2 linked regions of the Bacillus pumilus genome follow. The protein of the gene in region 1 interacts with the protein of each later gene in a pairwise test. Links are inferred from orthologs where the notes say so. Each region holds a gene or a part of one and is shown on either strand. Other genes may lie near its edges.

Evidence for each region.
Region 2: the proteins of recJ (region 1) and GKC25_RS02205 interact in binary tests that used the Escherichia coli proteins (3 or more experiments, as listed by UniProt). The link is inferred for Bacillus pumilus from one-to-one orthologs.

The regions. Positions count from the first base shown.
Region 1 is NZ_CP046128.1:2,329,063-2,336,854, forward strand. What follows is about bases 176-3,202. They hold recJ (single-stranded-DNA-specific exonuclease RecJ), read right to left. Parts: upstream 2,838-3,202; coding sequence 513-2,837; downstream 176-512. Other genes in these bases: GKC25_RS11830 (adenine phosphoribosyltransferase), read right to left, coding at 176-489; GKC25_RS11840 (LapA family protein), read right to left, coding at 2,919-3,202. In the rest of the region: more of GKC25_RS11830, read right to left, coding at 1-175; more of GKC25_RS11840, read right to left, coding at 3,203-3,272; GKC25_RS11845 (cation:proton antiporter regulatory subunit), read right to left, coding at 3,374-3,862; protein translocase subunit SecDF, read right to left, coding at 4,049-6,277; GKC25_RS11855 (post-transcriptional regulator), read right to left, coding at 6,319-6,615; spoVB (stage V sporulation protein B), read left to right, coding at 6,731-7,792. UniProt on the Escherichia coli protein: Single-stranded-DNA-specific exonuclease.
Region 2 is NZ_CP046128.1:456,133-463,852, reverse strand. What follows is about bases 1,647-4,601. They hold GKC25_RS02205 (DNA topoisomerase III), read right to left. Parts: upstream 4,240-4,601; coding sequence 2,053-4,239; downstream 1,647-2,052. Other genes in these bases: GKC25_RS02200 (tartrate dehydrogenase), read right to left, coding at 4,312-4,601; GKC25_RS02210 (glycosyl hydrolase family 8), read right to left, coding at 1,647-1,855. In the rest of the region: GKC25_RS02215 (GGDEF domain-containing protein), read right to left, coding at 1-792; more of GKC25_RS02210, read right to left, coding at 773-1,646; more of GKC25_RS02200, read right to left, coding at 4,602-5,367; GKC25_RS02195 (DMT family transporter), read right to left, coding at 5,467-6,399; GKC25_RS02190 (helix-turn-helix domain-containing protein), read right to left, coding at 6,389-7,216; GKC25_RS02185 (GntR family transcriptional regulator), read left to right, coding at 7,371-7,720.

The sequences.
Region 1 (7,792 bases):
GTCGTAACCGTCAAGCTTCTTTCTGCCGTCCAGATACGTCAACTCAATCAAGAATGCAATTCCTGCCACAACGCCGCCTAATTCCTCTACAAGCTTGATGGATGCTTCAATTGTTCCACCAGTCGCAAGTAAGTCATCTGTAATCAGGACACGCTGACCAGGACGAATCGCATCTTTATGAATCGTTAATACATCTTTACCATATTCTAAGCCGTAATCGACTTTAACGACTTCACGAGGAAGCTTTCCTTCTTTACGAACTGGTGCAAAACCTACACCTAGTGCGTATGCTACAGGGCAGCCAATAATGAATCCACGCGCTTCAGGTCCAACAATGAGATCAATGTCTCTTTCCTTCGCGTATTCAACGATTTGATCCGTTGCATAACGGTACACTTCGCCTTTATCCATTAACGTTGTAATATCTTTAAATTGTACACCTTCCTTTGGGTAGTCAGGTACAACTGTCACATATTGTTTTAAATCCATCTTTTCCTTTTCCTCCTCGTACGTCAAAGCACAGGTGAGACTTCGCTCATCATGCTATTCAGCCATTCCTTCAGCTCTTTGGCTGAGGAATATGTTAGTGTTTGATCGAGTTCCATCAATCGTTGTTTTGCTGTATAGGATGCTGATGCCGTTAAATCTTTTTTAGGGGCATCACGTACTATTGACAGCACACCATTCTCTATTTTAACAAAACCGAGTTCAAAAAACACCTTTGTCATAAAAATGATTGTATCTTTTGTCCAGCCTCTATGTTTGGCAAGCTCCATTCCTTGTTCTTTGAGGGGGAAACTTCCTCGTTTTAACAAGAATCCATAAAACCATTTGAATTGATCACGGCTAGGGAAAGAAGACATAAAATGATCTTCTTTTCTTTGAAAAACCGTATAAACTCTAGCTGGCTTTTGGTTTTCTAAAAGCTGCCTTAGCAAATGCTCATCTGCAGGAACATCCGCAAAGACGATATACTTGCCCTCTACATCGAACGTTGAAACATTTTCTGCATGGACATGATAAATTGGGATATTGACTTCCTGTTTTGTTTCTTCGTCAAAACAGACCACCACATATTTTTCTGGATCAAGCGTGGAGATTGTCTTTTCCCAATCCTTTTTGCCGCGCAAATCAAACAGCTGCCATTCATCTACTCGGGCATCTTTTAGCATAAGCTGAGGTTTCTTCCGGTTATTCCATTCATTGATGGACATTTCACCAATTACGGAAATGCGGCTACCTGTGACAATTTCTTCTTTTAATTGACCTTGATGAAAACCGACACAGTCAAGCAGCTTGTCTTCGTCTTTCAGAGACATTTTAATATGATTCTGATTTGCCCCAATCGTTCGGATCTCTTCAAGCCTCGCATCTTCAATCATGATGAACGGCTTTGGATTCTGCATGCCAAATGGTGACAGCATCCCCACTTCTTCAATCGCTTCAACCGTCAATTCGTCTACCTTGCATACGGCATCGACCCGCTGAATCGGAATAAAATCTTCTTCTGTCAACGTTTCATTCGCATATTGATTTAATCTTTCTCTTAGTAAAGGAACATCATCCGCTCGAAGTGTCATACCCGCAGCCATCGGGTGCCCGCCGAAATGCGGCAGAATGTCGCGGCATTTGCTTAAATGGAAAAATAGATCGAAGCCAGGAATACTCCGCGCTGATCCTTTTGCCATTTGCGTCTCTTCATCTATTCCAAGCACAATCGCCGGACGTGAAAATCTATCCGTCAATTTAGAGGCAACAATTCCGACAACACCCGGATTCCAGCCAGCTTTCGCTACAACGATCGCAGACTGGTCATCACCTGTCTCTTCCACCATTTGAATGGCTTCTTCTGTGATCGTACTCACAATTTTTTGACGTTCTTTATTGAGTTCTTGTACAAAACGAGCGAGCTCTTCTGCTTCATCCTTATCCTCTGTCATGAGAAGATGAACAGCTGGATCTGCCTGCTCAATTCGCCCTACAGCATTCAGCCTTGGCGCAATTTGAAAGCCGACCGTTTCTTCATTTGCTTCTTCAAGAGTAGCTCCCGCTTCTTTCAATAACGCTTTCAGCCCCGGTCTATTCGACTGCCTAAGCTGCACAAGCCCTTTTTTGGTGAGCCATCTATTCTCATCATGAAGCGGCACAAGATCCGCTATTGTCCCAATTGCCGCAAGATCTAACAGCTGAGCTGGCAGCTTTCCAAGGAGTGCATGCGCCACTTTAAACGCTACGCCTACACCGGCAAGTTCTTTAAAGGGATACTCACAGCCCGGCTGCTTAGGATGGACAATCGCAAGTGCCTCAGGCAGCTCCTCACTTGGTTCATGGTGATCTGTAATGATCAGGTCTAACCCTATTTCTTTTGCAATACGTGCTTCATTTACAGCTGCAATGCCTGTATCGACCGTGATGACAAGCGATGCGCCTTGCTCTTTGATATATCGGAAAGCCTGTTCATTAGGCCCGTAGCCTTCTTTAAATCGATCTGGAATATAAAAGTCTACTTTCGCAGACCGCTCTTTTAATGTATGTAAAAGCACAGACGTACTTGTCACACCATCCGCATCATAGTCTCCGAAGATCACAATCGATTCCTGCTCTTCGATCGCTTTATTGATGCGCTCTACTGCTTCTTTCATTCCTTTTAATAGAAATGGATCATGAAATTCGGCTTTTTGATCAAATAAAAAAGACCTCGCTTCTTCTACTTCTTCGAGTCCTCTTTTTACAAGAAGCGATGCAGTCAGCGCTGAAATATTCAGATTTTCAGAGAGTGATTTCACTTTTTCTTCGCTTGGATGTTCATATTCCCAGCGCATTTTGGATAATAACATAAATTCACCCCTCAACCACACTATTATACTAGAGTGGCCTGAGGGGTTTCAATTTTTATTTTATGAAATTGTGCTGGAAGATTATTTTTCCTTCCGGTCAAATGATGCTGGCTGTTCTTTTAAAGGCGTCACATTCGGTTTCTTTTGAACGTCTTTGTCGATCTTTTTATTCGAAACAGCAGATGCAGGTGCGGCTGCACGCTCAGCTTTTAAAGCCTTTAGTTCACGTTTTAGTTTCACAATTTGGAAAATCCCTGCGAAAGCCACAATGAGTCCGCCCATGAGCACAGAACCAATAATGACAAGAATCAGCGGCCATTCAGCCGTTCCAAATAAGTAGTCAACTTGCACTGGCCGCACATTGATCACGGCAAATACTGAGACAATTAATACGAAAATAAATGCGAATATGATGGTCCATTGTTGTTTGTTCATCTACATATCCCCCAAGCTTTTTCTTTTATTCTTCCCTTTTCCTTGTCCTTTTTAAACACAGAAAGAAAAGAGCGGAAGAAAATCTATCAGCATGGGCATGATTAGCTGCTGAGTTTTTCTTTAATGAGGTTCTTTATTTCTTGTCTTTCTCCAGAAATAACAAGGGTATCCCCTTCTTCAATGACCGTATCAGGTCCTGGATTTAAAATCTTCTCATGTGATTTTCTCACGATAGCGATGACTGTTACTTGATCATTTTGGCGGACATTGAGGTCTCCGATTGTCTGCTGAACAGCTGGTGCATTCTTTTCAATCTTAAACCATTCAATCATCAGTTCATCAATGGCTACCTCTACAGTTTCAAGCGCTTTCGGCTTATATACCATGCCGCCTAAAATAGCTGCAATTTGTCTTGCTTCTTCATCGTTTAGCAAAATACCAGAAATAGATTCTTCATGGTCGTCCTCTTGAAAATGATACATTTCTCTTCTGCCGTCATCGTGTGTAATGATGGCAAGCTTCTCATTATTTCTTGTGATCATTTCGGCTTTGTGACCGATACCTGGCAGTTCAGTTTCCCGAACCTTCATAACAGCCCCTCCAATGAATAAAGCCAAATGCCTCAAACGGACACTTGCTTTCTATACTGATCTAAACGTATGTCATTATAGCAAAAGACCATTTCAAGATCAATGAAACCCGAAATGTTTTTTCGAATCGACTGCTGATCCGGAGAAACTACAGAAAAAGACTGCCAATTAGGCAGTCTCGCTACATTAAATATCTTGCTCAGTATCAATCTTCGCCGGTTTTTTCATCTCACGGCCTTTCCACATGAGCCAAATTTGCGCTGCGATATATAGAGATGAGTACACCCCTGTTAACAGACCGACAAGTAAGGCGATGGAGAAGTTTGTAATAGATGCTGATCCAAAGATAAGCAGTGCGATCACAACGACAAGTACGGTTAATACCGTGTTGACAGATCGCGTAAAGGTTTGCTGTAAACTCAAGTTCACAATGTACGAAAGATCTTCAATGGTTTTTGGTTTGCGTTTCTTCATTTGTTCACGAACCCTGTCAAAGGTGACGATCGTGTCGTTGATCGAATATCCGATGACTGTGAGAATCGCCGCAATGAAGGTGACGTCCACCTCTAAACGCGTAATACTAAAGAAGGCCACGATAAAGAACGCATCATATAGTAGTGAGATAATCGCTGCAATTGCCATTTTATATTCAAAACGAATGGATACATATAAAATGATCCCGATTGAAGCAATGATGACAGCATATAATGCATTTCGGGCAAGTTCTTTTCCAACAGTCGGAGACACTGTACTTACGTTCGGCTCCGTTCCGTATTTATCTTTGAAGTAATCTTTCACTTCAGCAATCTTTTCTTTGTTCGGCACACCGACAAATCTCGCTGCTGCCTGATTTTCTTTTTGACCCGATAACACGACACTGTCTGTCTCAAGGTCCAGTTTTTTAAAGTCTTGCTCGATTTGTTCAGTTGACAGCTTGTGATCACTTTGGATATCAATTCTAGTTCCACTTGTAAAGTCAATTCCGGCATTCAGCTTGAAGATGGAAAGAACGATGATTCCCGCAATGGTGATAGTAGCTGAGAAAATCATAAATCCTTTACGTTTGCTGACGAAATCCCACTTATCAAATGGCGTTTTCGGCTCGGTATTTTCTGTTGTTTCGTGAATGTTCATAATGTCTTTTTGACGAACACCAAACCAGCTTTTTCTCCGGTCAAGATAGCGGCTTTCAACAAGAAGACCAAGAAGGAATCTTGATAGGAAGACAGCTGTGATAAAGCTTGTTAAAATCGAGAGGATGAGCATCGTTGCAAATCCTTTTACAGAGCTTGTCCCGAAGAAGAACAGCACGCCGCCGGCAATGATACTTGTTAAGTTTGCATCAAAGATGGTCGCAAATGATCGGCGGTTCCCTGATCTAAAAGCAGAACGGACAGATTTGCCGAGCTTGAGTTCTTCTTTGATCCGCTCATAAGTAATAATGTTGGCATCAACAGCCATCCCTACCCCTAGAATCAGTGCCGCAATTCCAGGCAGAGTCATGACTGCACCCATCCAGTCAAACACTTGAAGCGTAATGTAAATATAAGCTGAAAGTGTGATGACAGCAATAAGACCAGGTAATCGGTAATAAAGCAGCATGAATAAGAAGATAAATGCGATTCCTACAATTCCTGCGAACACCGTTTCGTTCAGTGCTTGTTCACCAAACTGTGCACTCACAGATGTTGAATATTTTTCTGTTAATTTCACTGGCAATGCCCCAGCATTTAAAATACTTGCAAGGTCCTTTGCCTCTTGGACAGTAAATTTCCCTTCAATTTGCACGTCACTGCTATTAATTTCTTGGTTCACATTCGGCGCAGAGACATACTTGTGGTTTGATTTTGAGACTTCTTTTTTGAAGGAATCTCCTTTGTGGTAATCAAGCCAAATGACAAGCTGGTTATTCGGCGCCATCGCCGCTACTTTTCTTGTGACGTCACCAAATTTTTTCGCATCCTTTAGTTTAACCGTCACAATTGGCTCATTCGTTTGACTGAATGTTTGTTTTGCACTGTTTTCGACCAAGTCAGCCCCGTTTAGGAGTTCTTTATCATTCGTATCTCTGAAGGATAGCTGTGCTTCAGTCGAAAGAATCTCCCTAGCTCTGTTTTGATCTTTTACTCCCGCAAGTTGCACGCGGATACGATTGTTGCCTTCAATCGAGATGTTCGGTTCACTTACACCTAGCACATTGGCTCTTCGGTTTAAAGCCTCCACTGTACTGACGAGGACACTATTTGTAATCTTGTCCTCTTTTTTCACTGGATGTACATCATACAGGACTTCAAATCCACCCTGCAAATCCAGCCCTAGCGTCATATCTTTCGCAACAGGCTTTGTTAGTAAGCCTACGCCAGTTCCGATTAACAGAACCACTAAGAAAAACGCAAGAATGCGCCCTTTTTTCATTATGTATTTCCTCCTTAAACACCTGAATCCATTAAGATGGCTTATTTCAACAGTTCATCTAGCATATTCTTGCCATCTTCACTGTCCAAAAAAGCAGACGTTTTAAACGACTGAACGGTTGCATAGTTCATAAATTCGCCAATTTTCACAGATAAAATATCTGCAACCATTTCATGAATCGGATACTCTTGTTTTTTCTTCCACTTCTTATTCTCTAAGTATGACCATAATTCCTCTAAATCTACATCTTTATAGCCCAAAACGATGAATTCTTCAAGCTTACTGAACAGAAAAGGCTTTAAATGGTCTTTGTAAATTGCAGCCGGATGTTGTGTCAATGGGATGCTCCCCCTTTTCAGTTTTTATCGAGAGACTTGTCATGCTTGGACGATATACACGCATATCTTATTGTATATGATTCTATGTCGTTTGAGAAGGCAGGTGATCTTTGATTTGACGAAGCAAACGTTTTTAAAGGGCACGATTATTTTAATTTTAGCAGGTTTTATCACGAGAATATTGGGTTTTGTCAATCGGATTGTGATTGCAAGGTTCATTGGCGAAGAAGGAGTCGGGCTTTATATGATGGCTGCCCCTACCTTTTTTCTCGCTGTGACGCTGACACAATTTGGACTGCCTGTCGCTATTAGCAAGCTTGTCGCAGAAGCAGAAGCCCGGGGTGACAAACAGAAAACTAAACGTATTCTAGTCATGTCCCTTGCGATAACAGGGACACTCAGCCTGATATTCACGCCGCTCTTTTTATGGTTTGCACCCATCATGGCAGAAAATATGCTGACAGATCCTAGAACGGTCTATCCACTGCTTGCCATTACTCCCGTTGTCCCAGTCATCGCCATTTCCAGTGTGCTGAGAGGATATTTTCAAGGCAGACAGCAAATGAGCCCGCTTGCCATATCTCAAGTACTGGAACAGGTCGCAAGAATTTCTCTAGTGGCAGTATGTACAACAGCTTTCCTTCCTTATGGGATTGAATACGCGGCAGCTGGTGCGATGATTTCATCTGTCATTGGAGAGATGATTTCACTTGCATATTTACTGATTGCCTTTCGTTATAAAAAGACCATTCGTATTCGAAAACGATTTTTTAAGGCGATTCATGACGGTAAGGACACGTTTAAGCAGCTGATGAGTATTGCCCTGCCAACAACAGGCAGCCGTTTCATCGGGAATATTTCGTGGTTTTTAGAGCCGATAGTTGTCGCGCAAAGTCTTGCTATTGCTGGATATGCGGCTGTAGAAGCGACAAGGCAGTATGGGGAGTTGACTGGTCTTGCGCTGACCCTTTTGACACTGCCTAGCTTTATTACGTACTCTCTATCCACTGCATTGGTCCCGGCGATCAGTGAAGGAATGGAGCAGAACAAACGCAAAACGGTCGAATACCGCCTGAAGCAGGCGATGCGTCTTTGTCTACTCAGCGGAGGCATTTCCTGTATTATTCTTTTCGTTTATGCAGAAGATTTAACGCTCTTTATGTATGGTTCATCGCAT
Region 2 (7,720 bases), 1.9 Mb from region 1 along the record:
ATAATCCGAGCTGCTTGTTAAATGACAGACAAGAAATGTCAAGGTCACTTCACGACCGTTTAACAGGACATGCGGTTGCAGTTTATTCTTTAGCTTATCAAGGACAACTGACACGTTTTCTTCTGGTGTGTGAGTTAGCAGCAAGCCCATTCGATCTTCGGATAATCGAAATTTCTTATCGGTTTCTCTTACGCTTTCGCGGATCTTGAGACTTAATTGCTGAAATAGGTGCTGCATTTCTTTTTCTCCATATAACGATTTGAATTCCGCTGCGTAATTCATATGAAGAAGAATAAAGACAAATGGCTGTTTGTACCGTTCTGCCCGTTTCATTTCCTCGGACAATTCGAGCTTCATCCGCTCAGCATTGTCAAATCCTGTTGTCGAATCAATCGCCACAAATTGTTTGATGGCCTGCTTTTGTTGTTCAATGGTGTGACGCAGCATCTTGATCCGTTCATGCAAGCTTCCCGCTGAAATAGCAAAAAAAAGAAGTGCTACGCCCCAAATCACTACATCTTGCAATGTTTGATTTGAAAAAAGGGGATTTTCATGACCAAACTCTGTAAAGAACATGGCGCTTCCTATAAAGAACAAAATAAGCAAGGTGAAAATTAATGCTGGTAGGATACCAAATAAAATACCGCAGCCTAACACGACAAATGTCAGTGCGATGATCATAAAGCTCTCCGCATCTTGTACGTTGAGATAGCCCATAAACAAAATAAGGCCTGCAAACGTGAGGAGCAGAGAATAGTACAAGCGATACGTGTTACTGAACAACCGATTCATTTAGAAGCTCCCTTTCTGCAATCAGAGGCAATAAGTTATCAAATGAGTGTGTGTCTTTTTCGTTCATATATCCTCCGTAATAAGGCTTGAGAGGATCTTGGGTTTGTAATTCTTTCATGCGGTGATAAACAGCCTTTGCAAATTCAAGCTCGTTTTGTTTAAGGGCATACAATAGGACAAGTGCATATACCGAAGGCGATTCATACGTCACAGATGGCTGCAATGTGCTCAGCTTATATCTCCCGTACAGTTTTCCTTCTTGTTTAAAAGTCGTTTTAAGCCATTTCATGATCGCAGACGTATTAACCTTTGCATGATGGGCATGTAGAGCCGTATAGAGTTGATCGATCATATTGATTTCTCGATCAAACGAATAGGTTTTTTTCTTTATGTCATAGGATTTAGGAAAGAATCCTTTTTTTCTCGGTGCTTGTTTTAGAATGGCTAATTGGTTACTGGTCATTTGTTTCGTGAATATTTTGAGGGATTCCAATTCTTTGATTGCTTTTGGGTCTATATAAGAGAGTGTGATTGTGTGTGAAGTTCGATTTGTTGATGCATCATAATAATCGGACAATATGCCTTTGAACATGTTTTTTTCTTTTAACGCTTGAGCGATTTCTTTTGCTGTCGTTTGATACGCTGACTTCTTCCACAAACGATTTGCCTTTTGAAGTGCCGCCACTACACGTAAATCATCAACTAAAGCATTGGCCTTACTTTTTTGCTCAGATTCAATTTGCCAGCTGAGAAGATGATGGTCTAGTAAAAATTGATCTTGTAGAACACCCAACTGTTGGTCAAATAAATTTTGATCTTTTTTTCGAACAAGATAATCCATCCAAAGTCCGAGTGATTCAGATAAGTAGATGTGCTGCTCTGCAAAAGAGGTACGAATCAAGCCTTGATCTGTCATTAAGTGGTGAGTGATAAAATATTCTCCAGGCAATACAGGCTGTGGCGATACTGGATCAGCTGATTCTTTCTGCTGCTTCCAGGTACATCCGCCTAGTAGAATGACAATGAGTAAAACAATTGCTGTACGATATATGCGTGTATGCATTCGTGTCCCCTTTCAACTCCCCGTTCTCTAAGCATCTAACGATTTATTATAGAGCGTTTTTGTTTAAATTTAAATAAATATTTTATACCAAATTACGAGTCTTTTCGCATATTTATTCCCATTTTCAGAAAAACAATATGTCGATATGCTTGAGAACACTGAAAAACCCATGCGTTTCCGCACGGGTTTTTACACAACTATTGATCTAATTTTAGTTTCTTTAATTGTTCAGCTAGTGCATTATTAATTGGTTCTTCCACTTTCTTTTGTTTCTTCAAATATTTAGACACATCGTGCTTACTGGCTTTCTTTTGATTGGATTGAGATTTGCGTTTTTCGAAGACAGACAGTTTTTCTCTATGGCCGCACACACAAGCAAAGATTTTGCCATCGCCTTCTCCGCGCAGCTCGAGCTTTTTATGACAGTTCGGGCAGCGTGCGTTTGTTTTCTTCGCCACATTTTTACGATGGCCGCATTCCCGGTCCTGGCAAACAAGCATCGTTCCATGTTTTCCATTCACTTTCAGCATCAGTTTTCCGCAGTCTGGGCAATGGGTGCCAGTGACATTGTCATGCTTAAAGGTCTGGTTCGTCTGTTTGATTTCAGATACGGCTTGTTTCGCATATAATTTCATTTCACTCATGAATTGAGAAGCTTTCAATTGCCCTTTTGCGATTTTAGAAAGCTTTTGTTCCCATTCCGCTGTTAACGCAGGAGACTTTAAGTCTTCAGGCACTAAAGAGAGCAGCTGCTTTCCTTTCGATGTGATGAAGATGTCTTTGCCCTTTTTCTCGATTAGGAAGCTATTGAACAGCTTTTCAATAATATCTGCTCTTGTTGCTACTGTCCCTAGACCACCTGTTTCACCAAGGGTTTTCACTAAGTCTTTTTCCTCTTTCTGCATAAATGCCGCTGGGTTTTCCATGGCAGATAATAGGGTCGCTTCATTAAAACGTGCAGGAGGTTTCGTTTCTCCTCTTGTTTCTTTCAGCTGTCGTACGTCTAGTGACTGTCCTTCTGAAAGCAGCGGCAAATGTTGATCCACCTCGGCTGATTCCTCTTCTTCATAGGAATCATCGTACACGGCTTTCCAGCCAGCTGATTGCACGATTTTCCCTTTTGCTGTGAACGTTTCACTGCCTATTTTGGCGATAACCGTTGTTTCTTCGTACTCAAAAGGATTCATGAGTACCGCAAGGAATCGTTTGGCAATAAGGTCATATAATTTACGCTCTTTATCACTTAATGCACCTGGATACAGCTCTTCCTCGGTTGGAATGATCGCATGGTGATCTGACACTTTTGCATCATTGACGAAGCCTTTGTGCGCTTTTACACCTGATTGTAAAATCCGGTTCACATGCTGCGCGTATGGTCTGACGTTCATTCCTTTTAATCGGTCTTTTAATGTGGGAACGATATCCGCTGAAATAAACCTTGAATCTGTACGTGGATATGTCACGAGCTTATGCTGCTCATACAATCGCTGAAGTGTAGATAATGTTTCTTTTGCTGAGAAGCCATAGCGTTTATGCGCATCACGCTGCAATTCAGTCAGATCGTACAGGCCCGGCGCAAAAGCTTTTTTCGCTGTTTTTTTCAACGCATCAACCACTGCTGGTTTTCCTTCGCATGCTGCCACGCGCTCTTTGATCACATTCTCTTGGAAGGTACGGTTTTGCTTTGTTTTAGCATCCTGCCAGGTCAAAGTCAGTCCATCTACTTGTGCAGTCAATCCATAGAACGGCTTCGGCTGAAATTGCTGAATGTCTTCTTCTCGTTTGGCGATCATGGCAATCGTTGGTGTTTGCACCCGTCCGCAGGAAAGCTGTGCATTGAACTTGGTTGTCAGCGCTCTTGTTGCGTTGATGCCGACAATCCAGTCTGCTTCTGCACGTGCAACTGCTGAGCGATACAGGTTATCGTATTCTCTGCCGTCTTTTAATCGTTTGAAGCCTTCTTGAATGGCTTTGTCCGTGACAGATGAGATCCATAGTCGTTTCAAGGGCTTTTTCACATGTGCTTTTTCAAGAATCCATCTTGCGACAAGCTCCCCTTCACGTCCAGCATCTGTTGCAATGACAATGTCTTTGACATCTTTTCTCGCAAGCTGCGCTTTCACTGCTTGGAATTGTTTTCCTGTCTTTTTCATCACCACAAGCTTAAGCGGCTCTGGAATGATTGGTAAATCCTCTAAACGCCAGGATTGAAATTCTTTTCCGTAGCCATCTGGATCAGCCAGTGTGACCAAATGGCCAAGCGCCCATGTCACAATGTATTGATCTCCTTCTAAAAAACCATTTCCTTTTTTATGACACTTCAGCACACGCGCAAGGTCACGTCCTACTGAAGGTTTCTCTGCTAATACAACTGTTTTTGACACTAGATTTCACATCTCTTTCTTCTATCCATCCTTTTATTATAGCAGACGTGGAGATGCGGTTCTAATGACGGATTATTTCTTCAATCGTTTGATGATTTCGTTTGTGACTTCTTGTGTTTGATAGGATCCGCCGATGTCCGCTGTTAAAAAGCCGTCTGCTGTGACTGATTCGATGGTGCTGAGAAGGTGCGTACCCAGCTCTTCTTCTCCGAAATGATCAAGCATCAGCTTAGCAGTCCAAATTTGACCGATTGGGTTGGCGATTCCTTTTCCTGCAATGTCTGGGGCTGATCCGTGTACAGGCTCAAACATGGATGGGTACTCGCCATTTACATTGATGTTGGCGGCAGGCGCTACGCCAATACTTCCCATAATGGCTGCCCCAAGATCTGTCAAAATATCACCAAACAAATTACTGGCCACAATCACATCGAATTTTTCTGGTCTTGTTACAAAAAAGGCTGAGAGCGCATCAATGTGCTGAGAGTCTGCTGCCACCTCTGGATAATCCTTTGCTACGTCTTGAAACACTTCATCCCAAAAAGGCATGGTATGAACGATGCCATTTGATTTTGTTGCACTCGTCACATGCTTTCGCCTTTTTTCTGCTAATTGAAAGGCAAAACGCATCGCACGCTCTGTCCCTTTTCTTGAGAACACCGCATTTTGAACAGCAAGCTGATCTTCCCCTTGATAAATACGGCCTCCAATTTCACTATATTCACCTTCACCGTTTTCTCTGACAACTAGAAGATCGAAATCCTTTGGCTGCGTAAGCGGTGAGCGAATGCCGCTCAGCTGTTTTGCAGGTCTGACGTTTATCACCTGTTCAAATTCCCGCCTAATCTTAATAAGCAGTCCCCAAAGCGATACGTGATCCGGCACTAAATTGGCATCTCCGACAGCCCCTAAGAAAATACTGTCAAAGGCTTTCAATTGATTCAATCCATCCTTTGGCATCATCTCGCCATGCTCTAAATAATATTCACAGCTCCACGGAAAATCCTGAAAGGTAAAAGACAGACCGCCATGTAATTCTGATACCGCTTTCAATACTCGTATCGCTTCAGGTACAACTTCCTTCCCAACCCCGTCACCTGGTATCGCCGCAATTGAAACATGCTTCATTCATTTTTCCCCCTTCATTATCGGTCGACCGTCGACCACTTAAGCTTGAGTTTACTAGACCGTCCACGTTCTTTCAATGGACAAAAGACGCTTTTTTGATCAAAGCGCCTGTTTATCCTGGAAAAGCATCGAGGGTTTCTGTTTCTTCCTCCCCGCATCTTTTTTATCTGAAAGCAGCAGTCCTCCTAAGGTCAGTGCCGTTCCAAGTACAGACATGAGGGTCAATCTCTCATGAAGAACGATCATTGAAATGACCATTGTAATAATAGGAACGCCATAAATATACACACTCGATTTCACCACACCGAGCGTTTTCACCGAAAAGCTCCATGTTAGAAAACAAATGGCAGATGCGAACAGGCCTAAAAACAGCAAGTGAAAGGCAAACGACGGGTTCGTCAATCGCTCCCAGTCTAAACGAATCTTAAAATACCAGATCAGGGGAAGCATCCAAAGCAAGCCGTAAAAAAAGACACGCCTCGTCACTTGAATGATATGGTATCCATATTGGTTGATCATTTTCGATAAAATAGAATAGAAGGCCCAGACAATGGTCGCCGTTAATGCTAGCGCATCACCGATTGGATTCAATTGGAACGTCGTCATTCCATTAAAGCTAATCAGTACAATTCCTGTCATCGCGATGAAAAAGCCTATGAAAAACCGGCGGTGCAAAGGCTCATCTTTCAATAAAAAATAAGCCAATAAAAATGAGAAGAATGGTACAACTGAGCTGATGACACCTGCATTCGAAGCGAACGTATAGGTGAGTGCGACATTTTCTAAAAAATAGTATAAGACCACACCGCATAATCCTGCGAGCGCAAACATCGCTTCATGCTTTTTACGCTGCACCTTCATGGTGACCGGGTAGATCATCATCAGAGCCAGATATCCAATAAAAAAGCGAAAAAATAATATTTCTGTTGGAGAAAAAGCCGTTAACAATATTTTGGTTGAGATAAAGGTCGAGCCCCATAGAAAAATAGTGAACATGACCGCTAGATGACCAAGCAGCTGTTTATTTTTCATCTGCTGTTACCTGCTTTGCAAAAATTTGCTGATATTGCCCTGGGGTGAGCCCAATAAATTCTGAAAAGAAATGACTCAAGTGACTTTGATCAGAAAAACCAGCGGAGACTGCCGCATCTACAGGCTTTACTCCTCGTGAGAGAAGTTCTTTCGCATAATTCACTCTCACTGTCTGTAAATAACGATATGGCGTGATCCCTCTGTACTTTGTAAAAGCACGCAGAAGAGAGTATTTGTTCATGGACACAAGCTCTCCTAAGTCGTCCAACGATATATTTTCCGTGCGGTATGTTTCAATATATTGCTGTACATCTTGGACTTTCTGTTCGGCGGCATGCGCTGCTGACGCTTTTTCCTCTGATGTATCAGCATAGGCTTCAATCAGCTGCTTCATAAAGAAATAAAACGTTTCCTGTTTATTCAAAGCTGGAGCTTCTTCTGTGATCATTTGATGAAGATCATATAATGGCTTTGTCAGTTCACTTTGTGAAAACACAGGGGCTTTAAAATGCGGCTTGTGCTGAAACATTTTCTCTATGACATCTGCTTCTATATTTAAACAACGATAATCTAGTGTCCTGTGATCAATCTGCTCGCATGCGTGATTGTCATATGGATTGAAAAGAAGGATGTCTCCCTTTTCAATGATGTATTCTTCATTTTGGCAGATCAAACGTCTTTGACCGTCCTCAATAAATCCAATCACATAGTATGTATGAAAATGATTCGGGAACTTTTGCATGATGCCATGAAAGCGATACGCCTCTATTTGCAAGTCCTGATCAAAATGTACCGTTCGTTCTTCTTGTGTTTTCATGTCGATCCCCTCTTTCACTGAACTGATCATTAGTGTAGCACACCCTTTTTCTCTTGAATTGTACGATATTGACTTTTCCGATGCAGGCTTGCCTAGAGGGAAAAACTTGGATAACATGAGACAAAAGATGATGTGTAAATGAGGGAATGACGGGATGAATTCATTCGAGATGGAAAGACCAGCACCATACCATATGCAATTTTATGAACAGCTGAAGCAAATGATATTTGATGGGCAGTTTCAGCCAGGGGAACGCATCAATGAGACACAGCTTGCCAAACAATTTGGTGTAAGCCGATCACCGGTTAGAGAGGCGATGAGGCTTTTAGAAAAAGATGAGCTCTTGATCGCTGATCATCGGTCAGGCTACTCTGTCTATACGTTAACGGAAAAAGATGTCGAGGAGCTTTATCAAGTTCGAACCGCCCTAGAAACGCTAGCTGTTGAGCTTGCATGCAAGGAAGCCGCGCAAAGAGAGCTTGATGATATTGAGCAGGTCCTCAC